Regions from separate parts of the Micromonospora sp. NBC_00821 genome, predicted to be linked through region 1. Evidence: riboswitches for the same ligand, from Rfam matches in the RefSeq annotation. Region 1 holds a riboswitch; each other region holds the start of a gene.

What was found. Region 1 has a riboswitch for cobalamin ahead of OHB44_RS14485 (ribonucleoside-diphosphate reductase subunit alpha). Riboswitches for the same ligand answer to the same signal wherever they lie in the genome.
Region 2: another riboswitch for cobalamin. It lies ahead of OHB44_RS20865 (acyl-CoA thioesterase); the one in region 1 lies ahead of OHB44_RS14485 (ribonucleoside-diphosphate reductase subunit alpha).
Region 3: another riboswitch for cobalamin. It lies ahead of cobN (cobaltochelatase subunit CobN); the one in region 1 lies ahead of OHB44_RS14485 (ribonucleoside-diphosphate reductase subunit alpha).

What each region holds. Positions count from the first base shown of each region.
Region 1 is NZ_CP108880.1:3,204,195-3,207,466, reverse strand. Features, by position in the region: gene OHB44_RS14485 (ribonucleoside-diphosphate reductase subunit alpha) at 1-1,899, opposite strand, end outside; cobalamin riboswitch at 2,092-2,309, opposite strand; gene OHB44_RS14480 (enolase C-terminal domain-like protein) at 2,742-3,272, shown strand, end outside.
Region 2 is NZ_CP108880.1:4,562,539-4,565,810, forward strand. Features, by position in the region: gene OHB44_RS20860 (zinc-dependent alcohol dehydrogenase family protein) at 114-1,106, opposite strand; gene OHB44_RS20865 (acyl-CoA thioesterase) at 1,216-1,662, opposite strand; cobalamin riboswitch at 1,860-2,073, opposite strand; gene OHB44_RS20870 (copper resistance protein CopC) at 2,204-3,272, shown strand, end outside.
Region 3 is NZ_CP108880.1:3,938,365-3,941,636, forward strand. Features, by position in the region: gene cobN (cobaltochelatase subunit CobN) at 1-1,753, opposite strand, end outside; cobalamin riboswitch at 2,011-2,187, opposite strand; gene OHB44_RS18155 (MBL fold metallo-hydrolase) at 2,503-3,219, shown strand.

The sequences.
Region 1 (3,272 bases):
GGTGTTGACCTGGAGGAACTCCCCCGACAGGGTCTCGCGCTTGAACAGGTTGGACACCTGCGGCTCGATGCACTCGTAGCACCCGGCGATCGAGGCGATGGTCGCGGTCGGTGCGACCGCCACGAGCAGCGAGTTGCGCAGCCCGTACGCCTCGACCCGCTCGCGCAGCGCGTCCCACCGCGCGGTCTGCGTACCCTCGACACCCCACAGGTCGGGCTGGAGCTGGCCTCGCGCGGCCCGGGTCTGCGGGTACGCCGGGTGCGCGCCGAAGTCGCGCGCCAGGTCGGCGGAGGTCTCCAGCGCGGTCAGGTACAGCTCCTCGCTGATCCGGGTGGACAGCTCGCGGGCGGCCGGCGAGTCGAACGGCAGCCGCAGCGCGAAGAACACGTCCTGTAGGCCCATCAGCCCGAGCCCGACCGGCCGCCAGCGGGGGTTGCTCGCCGCCGCCTGCGCGGTCGGGTAGTAGTTGATGTCGATGACCCGGTCGAGGAAGGTCACCGCGGTCCGCACCGTGGCGCGCAGCCGCTCCCAGTCGATGCCGCCGTCGGTGAGGTGTGCGGCGAGGTTCACCGAGCCGAGGTTGCACACGGCGGTCTCGGCGTCACTGGACACCTCGACGATCTCGGTGCAGAGGTTCGACAGGTGCACCACGTTGCCCGGCTCGGCGGTCTGGTTGCAGAGCCGGTTGGCGGCGTCCTTGAAGGTCATCCAGCCGTTGCCGGTCTGGGCGAGGGTCCGCATCATCTTCCCGTACAGCTCCCGTGCCGGAACCTGCCGCACGTAGCGGCCGTGCGCCTCGGCCTCCCGGTACGCGGCGTCGAACCGCTCCCCCCACAGGTCGGGCAGATCGGGCACCTCGTTCGGGTCGAACAGCGACCACAGCTCGTCGGCCTCGACCCGGCGCATGAACTCGTCCGGAACCCAGTTGGCCAGGTTGAGGTTGTGGGTACGCCGGGCGTCCTCGCCGGTGTTGTCCCGCAGTTGCAGGAACTCCTCGATGTCCGGGTGCCACGGCTCCAGGTAGACGCAGGCCGCGCCCTTGCGCCGGCCACCCTGGTTCACCGCGGCGACGCTCGCGTCCAGCGTGCGCAGCCACGGCACGATCCCGTTGGACTGCCCGTTCGTGCCCCGGATCAACGCGCCGCGGGAGCGGACCCGGGAGTACGCGATGCCGATGCCACCGGCGAACTTGGACAGGTTGGCAACCTGGGCGTACCGCTGGTAGATGGAGTCCAGCTCGTCGAGCGGGGAGTCGACCAGGTAGCAGGAGGACATCTGGGTGTGCCGCGTCCCGGAGTTGAACAAGGTCGGTGAGCTGGGCAGGTAGGCCAGGCTGGACATCAGCCGGTAGAAGCCGACCGCCTCGTCCGCCGTCCGGGCCAGGCCGCAGGCCACCCGCAGCAGCCAGTACTGCGGGGTCTCCAGCACCAGCCGGCTGGTGGGGTGGCGCAGCAGGTAGCGGTCGGACACGGTACGCAGGCCGAAGTACTCGAACCGGCGGTCGCCGTCCGGGTCGATGGCGTGGTCGAGCGTCGCGGCGTGTGCGTCGACGAACGCGGCGGTGTCGTCACCGATCAGGCCCTCGGCGTGGCCGGCCCGGATCGCCGCGCTGAACGAGGTGATGCCCTGTCGACGCACCTCCTTGTCGACGTAGCCGGCCAGCAGCCGCGCGGCGAGACGCGAGTACTGCGGCTCCTCACCGATCATCTCGGCAGCGGTCTGGATGGACAGCCGGTCCAGTTCGGCAGTGGTCGCGCCGTCGTAGAGGCCGCTGATGGTGCGGGTGGCCACCCGCATCGGGTCGACGTCGGTCAGATCGTCGGCCCACCGCTCGACCGCCCGGACGATCTTGTTCACGTCCACGGGTTCGGTGCCGCCGTCGCGCTTGCGGACCTGCATCGGCGTCCGCCGCAGGATCGCGTCGCCGCTGGCCGGGACTACCTCGGTGACTGTCACCACTCGCTCCTCGGAGTTCGAGACCTGGTGGTCCGGACGCGAGGAGACAGACACCGGCGGACGCCACGCCGGCACGGCGTGGGTCAGGTGGCGTCGGCCGTCCCACGCGGCCTCGGACCGCCGCGCACCCGGGTGCGGGTACGCGGCGCGCTGGCAGGTCTTCGGACTCGCGGGCACGACCGGACTCCGCCGGTCTCCTACTGGCCGTCGCTTCCCAGGCCGATTGGTGGCCCAGTGCTGATGACGGCGGTCGTTCCCACTCACCGCTGCGGGACAGTCCCGGATTTCCACCGGGTTCCCTGTTGCCTCGACCGCCCCGGATGAGCGGCCGAACCAGCTGCGCTCGACACCATATATAGGGACACAGCCGTTGTCACACCCCACATGTCGGTCTCGGGCGTGTCGGCGACTCACTCGGTGACCACCGTCACCACCCCGGCCGACCACCCCACGCCGACCGAGGCCGGGCACCAGAGACCGGACTCTCCACGCGCGTGTCGACAGTCGACAAAGATTTGATGTATCGAGGCCACGGCACCGTAGAGTGCTCCCATGCGTCGACGTCAATGCCTTGGCGCGAGGGGGAACATCCAATCTCCACAACCCGCCACCCCCGCCACCTTCGCCCGTCTACCGGCACGATGGGCGATAAGGCGGAACGACCCTGCGGCGCAAACATCATACGTCTGTGGGCCTACGGTGATCGACATCGTTGACGGGCTGGAGAAGCCCTCCGTATACTCCCAGTGATCATCTGATCTTTAGCCGAGCCGGGCGAGGAGCGCATGCCGCAGATCACCGCCGTCACCGTCGAAGACGTCCGCTTCCCCACCTCCCTGACCGCTGACGGGTCAGACGCCATGAACAAGGACGGCGACTACTCGGCGGCCTACGTCGTCCTGCACACCGACGGCGTCGACGGCGCGGGCGCGCCACTCGCGGGGCACGGCCTGACCTTCACCATCGGCCGAGGCAACGACATCGTCGCGGCGGCGGCGGTCCACCAGGCACAGCTCCTGGTGGGCCTGGACGTGGCGACGATGGCAGCGGACATGGGCGCTGTCTACCGCCTCCTCACCTCCGACTCGCAACTGCGCTGGCTCGGCCCGGAGAAGGGTGTCGTCCATCTGTCCCTGGCCGCCGTGTTGAACGCGTCGTGGGACCTGGTCGCCCGACTCGCCGACAAGCCGCTGTGGCGGCTGCTCGTCGACATGTCCCCCGAGCAACTCGTCGACATCGCGGACCTGCGCTACCTGTCCGACGCGCTGACCCGCGACGAGGCACTGGCCATCCTGCGGGCCAAGGAGGGCACGAAG
Region 2 (3,272 bases), 1.4 Mb from region 1:
CCCACCAACAGCTCACCGCCTTGACCTGCGCACACTCCCCTGCAAGGCCACCTAGAACCTTGTCGACCGCTGCGCAGAACCACAGAGCACTCCGCGGGAACGAACGGCTCGGCTCAACCGGCGACGTCCACGACGACCTTGCCCTCGGCGGTGCCGCCGGCAACCAGGTCGTGGGCGTCCATGACCGTGTCGAGCGTGAACGCTCGCGGATCCAGTCGCGGGCGCAACGCGCCGGCATCGGCCAGCGCCGCGATCTCGCGCAGGATGTCGCCGTGGTGTTCGCGGCCCCGGCCGGTGAGCATCGGCAAGAGGGTGAACACCCCGGAGTAGGTCGCGCCTCGGAACGACAGCGGGGCGAGCGAGTGCGAGCCCCAGCCCAGCGCGCTGACGACGTGCCCGTGATAGGTGCGTACCGCCGCGAACGACGCGTCGAGCGTCGCGCCGCCGACGTTGTCCACGACGATGTCGAACCCCTCGCCGCCGGTGTACCTCTCGACGTACTCCTCGACCTTGCTCGTCGTGTAGTCGATCGGCACCGCGCCCAGGCTCTCGATCACCCGCATGCTCGCCGGCCCGCCCGTGGCGTACGCCTCGGCGCCGCGCGCCTGGGCGAGTTGCACACCCACGTATCCGACCCCGCCGGCGCCGCCGTGCACCAGCACCTTCTGGCCGGCGTGGACCCCAGCCCGGTCGACGAGCCCCTCCCAGGAGGTGATCGCCGCCAGGGGCAGCGCGGCGGCCTCCCGCATCGAGAGTGCCTTCGGCTTGTGGGCAAGCAGCCGGGCGTCCACTGCGGCGTACTCGGCCAGCGAGCCCTGAAGGTCGCCGACGCCCCCGCACAGCCCGTACACCTCGTCTCCCGGCGCGAAGCCGGTCACGTCCGCGCCGACCGCCGCGACGACACCGGCGAGGTCCAGGCCGAGCACCGCAGGCAGCTCGACACGCGCGTGCGCGGCCTTTCCAGCCTGGATCTTCGTGTCGAGCGGGTTGACCCCGCTGGCGACGATCCGCACCAGCACCTGCCCGCGCTCGGGGGTGGGTTGATCGATCTCCTCGACCGTCAGCGGAACGTCGAACTCCCGCAACACCGCAGCGCGCATAACCATCCACACTCTCCGTGATCGAGGCTTCACGTGGACGCTATCCGACCGGATAGGCGGCGGGGCGGGTTCCTCGGACCGCGCCAGCGCCGCCACGGGCGGGCCCGAGCGCTGGTCAGTCGTCTTCGGCACCGTCGAGCAACGCGCGTCGCAGCGCCAGTCGGTGCTTCCGGCGGATCTCCGCCTCCCGGTACCGACGCCGGTCCCCGTCGGTCTCCGGTAGCAGCGGCGGCACCGTCCGAGGCTGACCGTCGTCGTCGATGGCGACCATGACCAGGTGGGCGGTGGCCACGTCGGTGGGCGGCACCGCCCGGTCCCACCGGTCGGCGGTCACCTTGACGGCCACCTCCATGGAGCTGCGGCCGGCCCAGGTGATCCGGGCGTCGACGTGCACGACGTCGCCGACCCGCACCGCGCGGAGAAACGCCGTCTCGTCGATGGCGGCGGTCACCGCCGGTCCGTCGGAGTGCCGGGCGGCGACCACACCGGCGACGGAGTCGATGAGGTTGAGGATCCGGCCGCCGTGCACCGTACCCATCAGGTTGGTGTGGTGCTGGTCCATGATCTGCGAAAGGGTCAGGTGCGACGCCGACGGCGCTCGGCCGGCGATGGTGGTGGTGTCATGCACAGCGGTAGTCCGTCCCTCGGGAAACCACACCGCCGGGTCGCGGACACACGCTGACGAGGACCTGGCCGCGCACCACGCGCACGGCCCGTCACCCGCTCAGCCCACCCGCGAGGCCGACGGCAGCGCACACGGTTGTGTACGCGGCGCCGGCAGGTCTTCGGACTCGCGGGCCTGACCGGTCGCGCCGGTCCCCTACTGGCCGTCGCTTCCCAGGCCGTTGGCCCAGTGCTGATGACGGCGGTCGTTCCCACTCACCGCTGCGGGGCAGCCCCGGATTTTCACCGGGTTCCCTCTTACGACGCCCCGCCGGTCACGACGGGGCGAACCAGCGCCGTCGGCAGCATAGCTGGCCAGGGAATGTGTCCACCCGGGGCGTCCCGCCGCCGCGACGGATGGCCTGATCGTCAACTTTTGTCGTCTGAGGAAGAAGATCGCCAGCTATTGAAAAAAGTCTCGCGAGGGTGAGGATATCCAGATGCGTCGTCTCCCCCAGACTTGCGGGCGGGTGGTCTCGGGCCTCCTCGCGTTCCTCCTCGCCTCGGCGGTCGCCCTCCTCGCGTCCGCCCAACCCGCCGCCGCGCACGGGACCCTCGCCATGTCCACACCGGCGAGCGGCGCCGCAGTGCGCGAGCCGTTGACGGAGGTGCGGCTGTACTTCACCGAGAAGGCCGCCGCCAATGCGTTCTTCACGATCACCGCCCCGGGCGGCGTCCGTGTCGATAACGGCTGGTCGTATGGGGAGCCGAAGCCACTGGACAAGCCGGTACGGGAGTACTTCCTGGTCAACGGTCAGTTCGAGCCACGGGAGTACACGACGGGGTTCCCCGCGGTGGTGTCCGTCGCCCACCTGCCCGCCAAGGGCCAGTACTCGGTGAGCTACCTGTCGGTCGCCTCGGACGGCGACACCGTGCGGGGCACCCTGACCTTCCGCTACGACGGTCGGGTGACGGCAGCGCCGAAGGGGTGGAGCCCGCCGTCGACCCAACCGGACCCGGCGCTGGTGACCGCCACCGAGCAGCACAACTCGTCCGGGCAGGCCTCGGCGGTGCCGACCACCGCCGACGATCCGTCGACCCCGCCGGCCGCGGCGGCCCCGTCAACCGGGTCGACCGAGGAGAGCGGTCCCGGGGCACCGGCCTGGGCCGGCTGGGCGGCGGCAGTCGCGGCGGTCGGGGCGGCGGTCGGGTTCGTCGTCTGGCGTCGCCGATCCGCCGGCACACCCACCGGCCGGGGCCGTGCCTCGGCGGCGACCTCCGGTCGACGCGGCGGTGGCGCCCGTACCACGAACAGGGCCGGCACTGGCACTACCGTCGGCGGCAAGGCCGCCGGGGACAAAACCGCCGGGGGCAAGACCATCGTGGGCAAGACCGTCGGCGGCAAGACCGCCGCTGGCAAGACCGTCGGGGGCAAGGCCGGTGCGGCGACCGGCGTCGTCGCGCGTACCGCGAGCGACAAACGGCGGCCCGCCACAGTGCCGGCGGCGCGCAAGGGCACCACGGTCGTCACGGCCCGCACGGGCGTTGCGGTCGATCCGATGCCTACCG
Region 3 (3,272 bases), 730 kb from region 1:
TGGCCAGGTCGCCGTAGGTCTCGGCGCGGGCCATCGGCGGGACCAGGTGGTCGACCACCACGGCGTGCGCTCGCCGCTTGGCCTGGGTGCCCTCGCCGGGGTCGTTGACGATGAACGGGTACACCAGCGGCAGGTCGCCGAGGACGGCGTCGGGCGCGCAGTCCGCGGCCAGGCCGAGGCCCTTGCCGGGCAGCCACTCCAGGGTGCCGTGCTTGCCCAGGTGCACCACGGCGTCCGCGCCGAAGCCACCGTCCGCGGCGGGCGCCGTCAGCCAGCGGTACGCGGCCAGGTAGTGGTGGCTGGGCGGCAGGTCCGGGTCGTGGTAGATGGCGATGGGGTTCTCCCCGAAGCCGCGGGGCGGCTGGATCAGCAGCACCACGTTGCCGAAGCGCAGCCCGGCGAGCACGATGTCGCCGCCCTCGGTGTACAGCTCGCCCGGCGGCTCACCCCAGTGCTCCCGCATCCGCTCCCGCAGCTCGGCCGGGACCTGGTCGAACCAGCGCCGGTACGTCGACCCCGGTATCCGGGCCTCGGCGGCGGCCAACTGCTCCGGGGTGAGCCACTCCACGTCGTGACCACCGGCGGCGATCAGCGCGTGGATCAGCGCGTCACCGTCGTCGGGCGGTGGCGCGTCACCCAGGTCGTAGCCGGCCTCGGCCAGCGCGGCGAACAGCCGGACCGCCGAGGCCGGCGTGTCCAATCCGACGGCATTGCCGACCCTGGAGTGCTTGGTGGGGTACGAGCTGAGCACCACGGCGACCCGCTTGTCGGCGTGCGGCACGTACCGCAGCCGGGCGTGGCGCACCGCGATCCCGGCGACCCGGGCGGCCCGCTCGGGGTCGGCGGCGTAGACCGAGAGCCCGTCGGCGTCGATCTGCTTGAACGAGAACGGCACCGTGACGATCCGGCCGTCGAACTCGGGGATGGCCACCTGCATGGCGGCGTCCAGCGGGGACAGGCCGGCGTCGCTGTCGGCCCACTGCGCGCGGGTGCTGGTGAGGCAGAGCGCCTGGATGACCGGCACGTCCAGGGCGGCCAGGGCGCCGACGTCCCAGGCGTCCTCGTCGCCGCCACCGGAGGCGTCGGCGGCGACCGCACCTCCGGCCGCGAGCACAGTGACCAGCAGCGCGTCACAGCGGGCGAAGAGCCCGAGTGGGCCGGCGCCCGCGGTCAGCCCGCGCAGCGAGCCGCAGAAGATCGGCAGCGGGTTACCGCCGGCTTTGTGGACCGCGTCCGCGAGCACGTCGACGAAGTCGGTGTTGCCGGCGAGGGCGTGTGCCCGGTAGAAGACGATTCCCACTGTGGGCCGGTCCGGGTCGGCGGGGTGTTCGCCGTGCACGCCGTACGCCGGGGTGGGCGCGGGTGCGGCGAATCCCTCGCCGGTGAGCAGCACCGTGTCGGAGAGGAACCGGGCCAACTGCCCGAGGTTGTCCGGACCGCCCTCCACGAGGTACGCCAGCGACTGGGTGACGACCCCGGACGGCACCGTGGAGATGGCCATCAGCTCGGCGTCGGGCAGCGCCTCGCCGCCGAGCACCACCGTCGGCACGCCGGTGGCGAGCACCGCGGCGAGGCCGTCCGCCCACGCCTGCCGACCGCCGAGCAGGCGTACGACGACGAGGGCGACCCCGTCGAGCAGGGCGGGCACCTCCTCGGCGGCGACTCGGGCGGGGTTGGCCAACCGGTAGTCGGCGCCGCTGGCGCGGGCGGCCAGCAGGTCGGTGTCGGCGGTGGACAGCAGCAGGATGCGCACGGCATGCTCCGGAAAGTGACGCCCTGGACCCTCACGGGGTGACCGGGGCGATGCGAGTGGGTACGGCGTCAGCCGGTACGACGGCCAGCGCGAACGGCGCCCCGACGCATGGGTCGGGGCCGGTCAGCGCCGGGCGATCAGCTCAGCGGTGCCGGTGGCCGGTGTCCTTGGAACGCACTGCCTGGAGCGCGATACGACGATAGTCGTCGATGAATGAGACGCCGTGCGTCATCGGGTCCTCCTCGGGTGTCCACGCCCTGGGGTACGTCCCGACGGCCGAAGTATCCTGGCTTCCGGATCGACGCTCTCCCCCGGCCTTCCAACCGCAGACACACGGCCGTGACTCACGAGGGGGGATCGCTCCCCGGTGACAGTGGCGGGACCGCGTCGGATTCGCACCGACTTCCTTCACTGCCGTCAGGCCGCGAATGCTGCCACACCGCCGCGCCGCCGGTCAACGCCGGTCCGACCCCGCCGGGCGGACGGGACTCATCGAGATTAAACGATTGGTGCGAGCGCGACTCTGCGCGACGGAATGCCTCAGATCAATGTGCGACGTCCTTTGCTCTGCTTACCTATGTGCACCAGACACGGAGCGTCACCGGCGCCTATAGGTAAGCAGAGCAAAGGTGGCCGGACGAGTCCTGACCTGCGCCGATCCTCCGGCAGGGCGGTGCCGGCCGACACCCTCACCTAGGATCGGCGAACGCCACACCAGTGTCCGCGATCAATCTCGGAGGTCGATCATCGTGGTCGCCCCGCAGTTCCACCGCCTGTCGGGCCGTGTTTGGCGGTATCCGGGCGATCCCGACCCGGAGGCGGTCCAGGCCGGTGTCGCCGTCGTCGCCGACGAACGCGGCAGTGTGATGATCGACGCCGGGCAGAGCCCCGCGCACGCCCGCGAGATCCAGGCCGCGCTGGCCGCCGCCGGGCTTCCGGAGCCGCGCTGGCTGGTCTACACCCACCATCACTGGGACCACGTGTGGGGTGCCTGCGCCTGGCCCGGCGTGGAGATCGTCGGGCACGAGACGGCCGTGTCGCTGCTGCGCGCCGAGGCCGCCCGGCCGTGGAGCCACCCCTACCTGCAGGAGCAGATACGCGCCGATGCCCGCCTCCGCCCGAGCTTTTCAGCCCGCGCACGCGCGATGGCGTCCTGGGAAGACTTCGCCATCCTGCCGCCGACCCGCACCTTCGTCGACGTGGACGAGCTGCCGGTCGGGGTCGAGCTACGCCACGTCGGCGGCGGGCACGCGCCGGATTCGACAGTGGTGCTGGTGCCCGACTCGGGGGTGATGCTGCTGGGCGACTGCTTCTACCCGCCGCCGGCCCATGTGCGCCGGCCGGAGGACGGCCTCGACCTCGACCTGGTCCGGCGACTGCTCGACGACGACTACCACTGGTACGTCTCCAGCCACGCCGAGCCGATGACGCTCGAGCAGGCCCGCTCGGCCGTCGAGGGCGCCTGATCCAGACGGCAGACGCTCTCCGGCACCGGGTGCGGGCACCTGACGCCGTGACC